Regions from separate parts of the Cobetia amphilecti genome, predicted to be linked through region 2. Evidence: predicted binding sites of a transcription regulator. Region 2 holds the regulator's gene; each other region holds the start of a gene.
What was found. The regulator sigma-54, encoded in region 2, starts transcription at its own class of promoters, with help from an activator protein. The targets are predictions, from matches to a motif close to TGGCACNNNNNTTGCTNT.
Positions count from the first base shown of each region.

Region 1: the regulator sigma-54 is predicted to act here: its motif matches at 1,746-1,763, upstream of R1T44_RS03645 (ANTAR domain-containing response regulator).
Region 3: the regulator sigma-54 is predicted to act here: its motif matches at 1,861-1,878, upstream of glnA (glutamate--ammonia ligase).

Region 1 is NZ_CP136695.1:817,601-820,881, forward strand. It holds gene R1T44_RS03640 (NarK family nitrate/nitrite MFS transporter) at 1-1,242, opposite strand, end outside; gene R1T44_RS03645 (ANTAR domain-containing response regulator) at 1,805-2,380, shown strand; gene R1T44_RS03650 (CmpA/NrtA family ABC transporter substrate-binding protein) at 2,431-3,281, shown strand, end outside.
Region 2 is NZ_CP136695.1:1,181,726-1,185,006, reverse strand. It holds gene lptB (LPS export ABC transporter ATP-binding protein) at 1-360, shown strand, start outside; gene R1T44_RS05045 (RNA polymerase factor sigma-54) at 594-2,042, shown strand; gene hpf (ribosome hibernation-promoting factor, HPF/YfiA family) at 2,703-3,011, shown strand; gene R1T44_RS05035 (PTS sugar transporter subunit IIA) at 3,021-3,281, shown strand, end outside.
Region 3 is NZ_CP136695.1:230,585-233,865, forward strand. It holds gene glnA (glutamate--ammonia ligase) at 320-1,726, opposite strand; gene typA (translational GTPase TypA) at 2,369-3,281, shown strand, end outside.

The DNA of each region.
Region 1 (3,281 bases), 360 kb from region 2:
CGAGATCACGATCACGCCCATGCCCAGGTACATCAGGCCTTCCTGGTAGGTCAGCTCCTCACTGCGGAACAGGAAGCCCGCGGCGACCGCGCCCGCGTTGCCGCCCGCACCGACGATACCGGCGACCGCGCCGAGTGCCTTGCGATTGACGAAGGGCACGATACCGAAGGTCGCGCCTTCCGCCATCTGCACGAAGAGGCTGAAGACCAGCATGATGCCGATGGCCACCGCGAGGGTTTCCATCTGGGCGAAGCCGACCAGCGCCACGCCTTCACACAGCAGCGCGATGAACAGCCAGCGCACGCGGCCCTTGAGGCCGGACTGGCGGGCGAAGAGATCAGAAAACACGCCGCCCAGGGTGCGGGCGAACAGGTTCATCAGGCCGAACAGCCCTGCGATGAGACCGGCGGTGGCGAGGTCGAGATCGAAGTGATCGAAGAAGTAGATGGCGGCGACGTTGTTGATGGTCAGCTCGACCCCGAAGCAGGCGCCATAGACGAGGAACAGGGCCCAGACGCGGATGTCGCGTGCTGCCGCGCCGAAGGTGGCGCGCATGCTGTATTCCTTCTCGGCCTTGGGCAGCTCACCGCGCTCACGCAGCTCGCTGAAGTTGCCGTCCGGCGCATCCTGGGTGAAGAAGTAGTAGGCGATACCGGTCAGGAACAGCACGATGCCCGGCACGACCATCGCCAGACGCCAGCCCAGGGTCTGCTCGACGCCCAGCATCAGCAGGCCGGCCATCACCAGCGGCATCAGCATCTGGGTGGTGCCGCCGCCCAGGTTGCCCCAGCCCGCGGTGGTGGCGTTGGCGGTGCCGACCACGTTGGGGCCGAACATCACGGAGGTGTGGTACTGGGTGATGACGAAGGAGGCGCCGATGGCACCGATGGCCAGGCGGGCCAGGAAGAAGGATTCGAAGCTGTCGGCGAAGCCGATGCACATCACCGGCAGCGAGCCGAGGCACAGCAGCCAGGTGTAGGCCTTGCGTGGCCCGATGCGATCACACAGCACGCCGATGGCGAGACGCACGATCACCGTGATGGCGACGGAGGCGATGATGGTGTTGCCGATCTGGGTCTTGGTCAGGCCGAGGTCGTCACGCACCACGGCCATCAGCGGCGCGATGCCGAACCAGCCGAAGAAGCAGACGTGGAAGGCGAACCACGACATGTGGAAGGCGCGCATTTGCGGGGTGTTGAAGCTGAACAGCCGGATGCGGCTGGCCTTGTTGCGGATATCCATGAGTGGGCTCCTGATTCAGCGTCGGTGCCGGGCACGAAGTCAGGTGTGCTCGGCGAGTGGTCGAACGGCTGTGAATGAACGACAGCAAGGGCGCCTCGTCATTGAGGGGCCTGGTTCGACGCACTCGTACTCCGAAGAGCCTGGTCCACGTCATGGATAGCGATGGCAGCAGTCGGTGATGCCATGGTTGCCGGCAGCAGAGCGTCTGTGCGGCAAGTGACAGGAACAAAGCAAGTAGCGCGCCAGTTGCGGGGGTGTGGGCGGGACAAGTCCCAGAAGATCAATGGCTTGGCGAGGGCAATAGGTTGGCATGCGCAGGCGGTGCCCCGGGCTGGGTGCGCGCTCGATGCGCGCTGGCGGTGCGTCATCGAGGCGCGAGGTACCAGTCTGGCGCACGCGAATGGCGCTGGGAGGGTCGGGCAGGCGCGTGCCTCATTGCAGTGCAGCGACGCTTTCGGCTCGGCCGCTCTGAAGGCCCTTGGCCGCAGGGTTGCACCAGATTGCGGCACGAATCCTGCTTGGGTGTACGGCAAGTCTCATGCCCGACCCAAGGAAACCTGACATGCCCGTGACCGTGCTGATCGTCGATGTCCGCAGTGAGCGCTCCGCCGCGCTGGAGCAGGCGCTATTGAGCGCCGGCTTCGAGGTGGCGCTGCGCGTTGACGAGCACGAGGACCTGCACGCGCTGGTCGAGCAGCATCAGCCCGATGCGGTGATCATCGACGCCGACCTGCCCAGCCGCGACACCCTGGAGCATCTCGGCCAGCTGGGGCGACGCTATCCCAAGCCGATGATCATGCTGGCCAGTGAAGATGCCCCGGACCTCGTGCGTGAGGCGGCCGGCGCCGGTGTCTCGGCCTATGTGGTGGACCACGTCATGCCAGCGATGGTGCGCAGCATGGTCGAGGTCGCCATCACCAGCTTCGAGGCGCACCGTGCGCTCAAGGGGGAGCTCAACCGTACCCAGACCACATTGGTGCAGCGGCGCAGCGTCGATCGTGCCAAGGCCGTGGTGATGGAGACGCGTGGGCTCAGTGAAGATGCCGCCTACCAATACCTGCGCAAGACCGCCATGAACCGGCGCCTGGCCCTGCATGAGCTGGCCGATGAGCTGCTCAAGGCCGCGCGTCGGCGCTGAGCCGGTCGCCGTACTGTCCTTCTCTCTCGATCGTTCAAGAGGTGTGCGTGATGCCCACAGATGTACCCCTGAATGGCCATCAGCTGACGCTGGGCCTGATGCCACTCAATGATGCCGCGCCCTTCGTGGTCGCTGAGCAGTTGGGGCTTTTCCGCGAGGAGGGGCTGGCGGTGACACTCAAGTGGCAACCCTCGTGGGCGGCGTTGCGTGATGACCTGCAGACCGGTGTGCTGCAGGGTGCGCAGATGCTGGCGCTGATGCCGCTGACCTCGACTCTGGGCCTGGATGGCCGCGCCACGCCGGTGATCAGTGCCATGACGCTCAATCTGGGCGGCAACTCCATCACGCTGTCGCGCGCGCTGATGGCCACCCTCGGCGAGGACGGCCACGACCTATCCAGTCCGTTGCAGGTCGCGAAGGCGCTGGCGGCGCATGTGCGCGAGCGCAAGCAGCGCGGTGAGCCGCTGCTCAAGCTGGCCAGCGTGCACCCGTTCTCCTCGCACCGTTATCTGTTGCGTTACTGGCTGGCGGCGGGCGGCATCAATCCGGACCGCGACGTCGAGATGCGCGCCGTGGCGCCGCCGCTGATGGCGGCGCAGCTGGCCAGCGGTGCGCTGGATGGCTTCTGTGTCGGTGAGCCCTGGAACAGCCTGGCGGCGGCGCAGGGCATGGGGCAGGTGGTGGCGGGCAGTCACGATATCTGGCGCTTCGGGCAGGAAAAGGTGCTGGGCGTGCGCGAGGACTGGGCGGAGCAGCATCCGCTGGCGCATCAGGCGCTGATTCGCGCGCTGCTCAATGCCTGCGCCTGGCTGGACCGCCCCGGCAATCGGGCCAGAGCCGCCGAGTGGCTGCACGACGAGGGCATGCCGGAGGTGCCGATGAGCGTGGTGACGCGCGGGCT
Region 2 (3,281 bases):
GAGGAATTCAGCATCACGCACATCCGCGCCAGCGCCGGCATGAGCCTGTCCGGTGGTGAGCGTCGTCGGGTCGAGATCGCCCGGGCGCTTGCCACCGAGCCGGACTTCGTGCTGCTCGATGAGCCCTTCGCCGGCGTCGACCCCATCTCGGTGGGCGAGATCAAGAGCATCGTGCGCCAACTGCGCGATCGTGGCATCGGCGTGCTGATCACCGACCACAACGTGCGCGAGACGCTCGATATCTGTGACACCGCCTATATCGTCGGCGATGGCCAGATCATCGCCCACGGTGATGCGGACTCCATCCTGGCCAACCAGCAGGTGCGCGACGTCTACCTGGGCCACGAGTTCACGCTCTAGGGTCAGCGAATGCGCTGAGCCCACCGGAGGCGAAAGCTTCAAAAGCCGCTGCGTGATTTTATCGCGTAGCGGCTTTTTCATGTCTGACATCAGACGCATGCATGACGTCCATACCACCTTGGTGGAAACATGGCATGCAAGTTGCTTGAATATTCATGACAACCACTTGTCAGTGCCCCGAGTCACGGTATAGCGTAGTAGGCACGTTCCTTTGCCGTGAATTGACTGACTCCATGAAACCCACCCTGCAACTCCGCCTCGGCACCTCGCTGACCATGACGCCGCAGCTCCAGCAAGCGATCCAGCTGCTGCAGCTGTCGACGCTCGACCTGCGTCAGGAGATTCAGCAAGCCCTCGAGTCCAACCCCATGTTGGAGCTCGACGAGGACTACGAGTCGCTGGATGTCATCGAGACACAGGATTCGAGCGAGATCTCCACTGCCGACTCCTCGAGCGAGATTCCCGAGGAATACCCCCTCGACAGTGACTGGTCGGACCTCTACCAGGACCACGCCGGTAGCCTGACCAGCTCCGGCAGTGGCAGCGGGAGTGAAGAAGGGCCGGACTTCGATCGCAATACCAGCGTCGAGAGCCTGCAGGACCACCTGCGCTGGCAGCTGGCGATGACCGACCTCGATGGCCGTGAACGCCAGATGGCAGAGAGCCTGATCGATGCCGTCGACGGTGCCGGCTATCTGAGCCTGTCACTCGACGAACTGGTCGATGGCCTGCGCGGCCAGGGCCTGCCCGGCCTCAAGGCCTCCGAACTCGAGCAGGTATTGCTGCGTCTGCAGCAGTTCGACCCGACCGGCGTCTTCGCCCGTGATCTGCGCGAATGCCTGCTGCTGCAACTGGCACTGCTGCCGGATGATCTGCCGCTGCTGGCGCAGGCGCGCCGCCTGGTACGTCAATTCCTCGAGGCACTGGGCAACGATGACCGCAAGCTGCTCAAGCGCCGCCTGAGCCTCGACGATGACGAGCTGGATCACGTCATCCGCCTGGTGCGCGCGCTCGACCCGCGTCCGGCATCCGCCTGGGGCGAGCCCGCCAGCGATTACGTGATCCCTGACCTGCTGGTACGCCATACCCGCCACGGCTGGCAGGTCGAGCTCAACCCGGAAGCGCTGCCCAAGCTGCGCATCCAGCCGGAATACGCCGCGCTGATCAAGCGTGCCGACAAGTCCGCCGACAATACCTTCCTCAAGGACAACCTGCAGGAAGCCCGCTGGCTGATGAAGAGCCTGTCATCGCGCAATGACACCCTGCTCAAGGTCGGCCGCGAGATCATGGCGCGCCAGATCGACTTCCTCGAGCAAGGCGAGGAAGGCATGAAGCCGCTGATTCTGGCCAACATCGCCGAAGTGGTCGAGATGCATGAGTCGACCATCTCGCGGGTCACGACCCAGAAGTACATCCACACCCCGCGCGGCGTCTTCGAGCTCAAGTTCTTCTTCTCGAGCCAGGTCGGTGGCAGCGGCAGTGGCGACGCCCACTCAAGCACCGCCATTCGTGCCCGCATCCGCAAGCTGATCGCGGAAGAGCCGGCCCGCAAGCCTCTCTCCGACTCACGGCTGGTCGATCTGCTCGCCAGCGATGGCATCGAGGTCGCACGCCGTACCGTGGCCAAGTATCGCGAAGCGATGGGCATCCCCTCCTCCAGCGAGCGCAAGCGTCTGGCCTGACGCGTCACCTGCGGCTGCCATGCCCTGCTTTCACCTCCACAATGGCAGCCGCCGCCAACCTCAAGCGCTGGATTTTCCGCTCATCAGCCTCTGACTTCGCGGGTAGCGGTACGCCTGTCGTGCGCTCTGTCATGCCGTCAACCGCTCATCAATTGCCCGTCATGGGCCATGACGGCGCGCAGGATGACGGTAAAAAACCGCCTTTCCGGCAGCGTCATTCACCGTCAATCGCATGTTTTTAAAGTCACTTTTGCGCGTATTGCACCTGGATGACACCCGGAGAACCTCCCGGAACGCCGCTTGCTCGACGCAATCGAAGCGCCTGAAAGGCGACGTACATGCAGGGATTGGCGACGAAAACCCGCCTTCTTGCGCGTCTTTCACGCACCACCCACCAGACGTGCCCTTGAAGTCCACTCCGATACCCCTCACTGAGTTGAAGACAAGCACTGAGCCACGATGCAGCGCAGCGTTGATCTTTGCGCAAAGCTTGGGCATTGTCGGTACAGACGCTCACGACATCTGACGCCACTGGCAAGGGAGCGAAAACATCGCCAGACGGTGGCCGTCAAGCCTGTTGCAGAGCGTCCGATCAGGGTTTGCTCGTAGTCAAAAAGGGTTACAATTGAATGGCAACCCGCTGGATAAAGGAGCGTGTCCATGCAAGTGAATATCACCGGGCATCATGTGGAACTTACCGATCCTCTCCGCGATTACGTCAACGAGAAGCTCGCTCGCCTCGAACGGCATTACGACAACATCACCAATGTTCAGGTGACACTGTCGATCGAGAAGGAGCGCCAGCAGGCTGCCTGCACCTTGCACGCGGCAGGCGCTGACCTCCACGCCCTGGCAGAAGACCCCAACATGTACGCTGCCATCGACGCGCTCGCCGACAAGCTGGATCGCCAGCTGGTCAAACACAAGGAAAAGTCCCAGGCTCGCTCTCAGGGCACCGGGACCCGTTGACCTTCAGCCATGACACTTGATCAGATCCTTCCCCCCGAGCGCACGCTTTACGGTGTCCCCGGGGGGAGCAAGAAGCGGGTGCTTGAATTCTTCAGCACCTTCATCGCACAGAACATTCCCAGCCTGGATAGCCAGGAAGTCTTCTCGCGCCTGATCGGGCGCGAGAGACTGGGGTCGACCGGCATTGGCCACGGTGTGGCCGTGCCCCATGCACGCAGCCCGCATTGCAAGACGCCAATCGCTGCGTTTCTGAAGCTCGGTGAACCCATC
Region 3 (3,281 bases), 950 kb from region 2:
CAAGACGCCTGTGTGCATTGACTGTCACGCAAGGCTACCACTGCGCCCTGCATATCTGTCAGCAGCATGACCGATCTCAGGGAAAAGGATCAGGGGCAGAGCAAAGGAGCAAAGGAGCAAAGGATCAGAGCAAAGAGATAGAACGAAGCAGGACCATAATGACAAACAGGGCCACAGCGAAAACAGGGCCACAACGAAAAACAGGGCCACACCTGTCGGTATGGCCCTGCTGTCGTCATCGTTGTGGGCTTGCCTTCACCGGGAAGGCACTCCGTCAGATGGCGTGACTAGCGAATGTCTGCCTCAACCCCGGCAGTACTTAGACGCTGTAGTACATGTCGAATTCGAGCGGGTGAGTCGCCATGCGCAGGCGCTGGACGTCTTCGCCCTTCAGCTCGAGGTAGGCATCGATCATGTCGTCGGTGAAGACGCCGCCCTGGGTCAGGAACTCACGATCGCCGTCCAGCGCGGTCAGGGCCTGCTCGAGGCTCTCAGCCACGGTCGGGATGGACTTGGCTTCTTCGGCCGGCAGGTCGTAGAGGTTCTTGTCCATCGCGTCGCCCGGGTGGATCTTGTTCTTGATACCGTCGATACCGGCCATCAGCATCGCGGAGAACGCCAGGTACGGGTTGGCCGTCGGATCCGGGAAACGCGCCTCGACACGCTTGCCTTTCGGGCTGGCGGTGTACGGGATACGGATGGAAGCGGAACGGTTGCGGGCAGAGTAGGCCAGCATGACCGGCGCTTCGAAGCCCGGCACCAGACGCTTGTAGGAGTTGGTGGACGCATTGGTGAAGGCGTTCAGGGCACGAGCGTGCTTGATGATGCCGCCAATGTAGTAGAGGGCCATTTCGGACAGACCCGCGTACTCGTCACCGGCGAACTGGTTGTCGCCATCCTTCCAGAAGGACTGGTGAACGTGCATGCCGGAACCGTTGTCACCGACCAGCGGCTTGGGCATGAAGGTCGCGGACTTGCCGTAGGCGTGAGCCACGTTGTGGATCACGTACTTGAGTTCCTGAACCTCATCGGCCTTCTTGACCAGGGTGTTGAACTTGACGCCGATCTCGTTCTGGCCGGCGTTCGCCACTTCGTGGTGGTGAACTTCGACTTCCTGACCGATGGCTTCCAGAGTGTTGCACATGGCAGCACGGATATCGTGGAAGCTGTCGATCGGCGGGACCGGGAAGTAGCCGCCCTTCAGACGCGGACGGTGACCCAGGTTGCCGCCTTCCGGCGTGGAATCGGTCGCCCAGGCACCTTCTTCGGAAGAGATCTTGAACATGGAACCGTTCATCTCGTTCTTCCAGTGCACTTCGTCGAAGATGAAGAATTCCGGCTCCGGACCGAAGAAGGCGGTGTCGCCCAGACCGGTGGACTTCAGGAATTCCTCGGCGCGCTTGGCGACGGAACGCGGATCGCGCTCATAGCCCTGCATGGTGGCCGGCTCGATGACGTCGCAGCGCAGCACCAGGGTGGTGTCTTCGGTGAACGGGTCGAGGAAGGCAGTGCCGTCGTCCGGCATCAGGATCATGTCGGATTCGTTGATGCCCTTCCAACCTTCGATGGAGGAACCATCGAACATCTGGCCGTTCTCGAAGAATTCCTCATCCACTGTACGCGCCGGGATGGAGACGTGCTGCTCCTTGCCCTTGGTGTCGGTGAAGCGCAGATCAACCCACTTGACTTCGTGTTCTTCAATCAGGGCAAGTGTCTTCTCAGCCATGGTAATTCTCCGATGGAGCCGGCGGCTCTGGTTACAGTTGGTGTCAGCGTTGTCTGGGGTTATTGCTCTATTTTGTAAGCCTTTTCTCTCATGGTCGGCGTCGTTATGCCAGCCATCAGACAGGATGCTCTAACAATGCAGCGAGCGTGCCAGAATGGCGCACGCCGCATCGCTCATTTCAGTAAGCTAATGAATATACTGAAAAAAAACATCACCATCTTCATGCATGCAGCACGAAAACCCGACCAAAGATGGGCCGACAAGGTGCAAAAATTCTTGCCGCGCAGTGCAGATTCATCATTTGAGTGCACCAAAAAACGCCATTGCTCCACATTGGTGCAAAGCGCTGAATCCCGGGGATTTCTCCGCTCACACCCGATGATCACGTCAGCATCACATTGCGGTCATTTCTTCCTTTCATCCTCATGTTTGCCTCGACTCACAAGTTTTTTTCATCCGCGACAAGGGCGCGGAAAAGACTTGAGAGACAACCATTTGGGCACTTCAGGCCAATTGAAGGCACTCGCTGACTCGCCTCGTGAATGCACGATGCTGGCAGGAGGCATGCCATGCCCCCTATAATGCGCCCCAAATCACAAGCGCCCGGTACGCGAGCGCCCATTTTCCGCACAGGTTCCCGTCGTGATCGAGAAACTTCGCAACATAGCCATCATCGCCCACGTTGACCACGGTAAAACTACCCTGGTCGACAAGCTCCTGAGTCAGTCTGGCACCCTGGACCGCAAGGCCGAGGGTCAGGAACGCATCATGGATTCCAACGACCAGGAAAAAGAGCGCGGCATCACCATTCTCGCGAAGAACACCGCGATCCAGTGGAACGACTACCACATCAACATCGTGGATACCCCTGGGCACGCTGACTTCGGTGGCGAAGTCGAGCGCGTGATGTCCATGGTCGATTCCGTGCTGCTGCTGGTCGATGCCGTCGATGGCCCGATGCCGCAGACTCGCTTCGTGACCCAGAAGGCATTCGCCCAGGGCCTGAAGCCGATCGTCGTCGTCAACAAGATCGACCGTCCGGGCTCTCGTCCTGACTGGGTCGTTGACCAGATCTTCGATCTGTTCGACAACCTGGGCGCGACTGACGAGCAGCTCGACTTCCCGATCATCTACTGCTCTGCCCTCAACGGCATTGCCGGTATGGATCCGGAAGACCTGAAAGACACCATGGACCCGATGTTCCAGTCCATCGTCGACATCGTCGAGCCGCCGAAGGTCGAGCTGGACGGTCCGTTCCAGATGCAGATCTCCGCACTGGACTACAACAGCTACGTCGGCGTCATCGGTCTGGGTCGCATCAAGCGCGGCGCCGTCAGCCCGGGTCAGCAGGTTTCCATCATCACCAAGGAAGGCGCTGTCCGTAAGGGCAAGATCGGCCAGGTCATGACTCACATGGGTCTGGACCGCGTGCAGACCGACAAGGCGACTGCCGGCGACATCGTCTGCATCACCGGTATCGAGAACCTCGCGATCTCCGACACCATCTGTGACACCGCCACTGTCGAGGCGCTGCCGCCGCTGACCGTCGATGAGC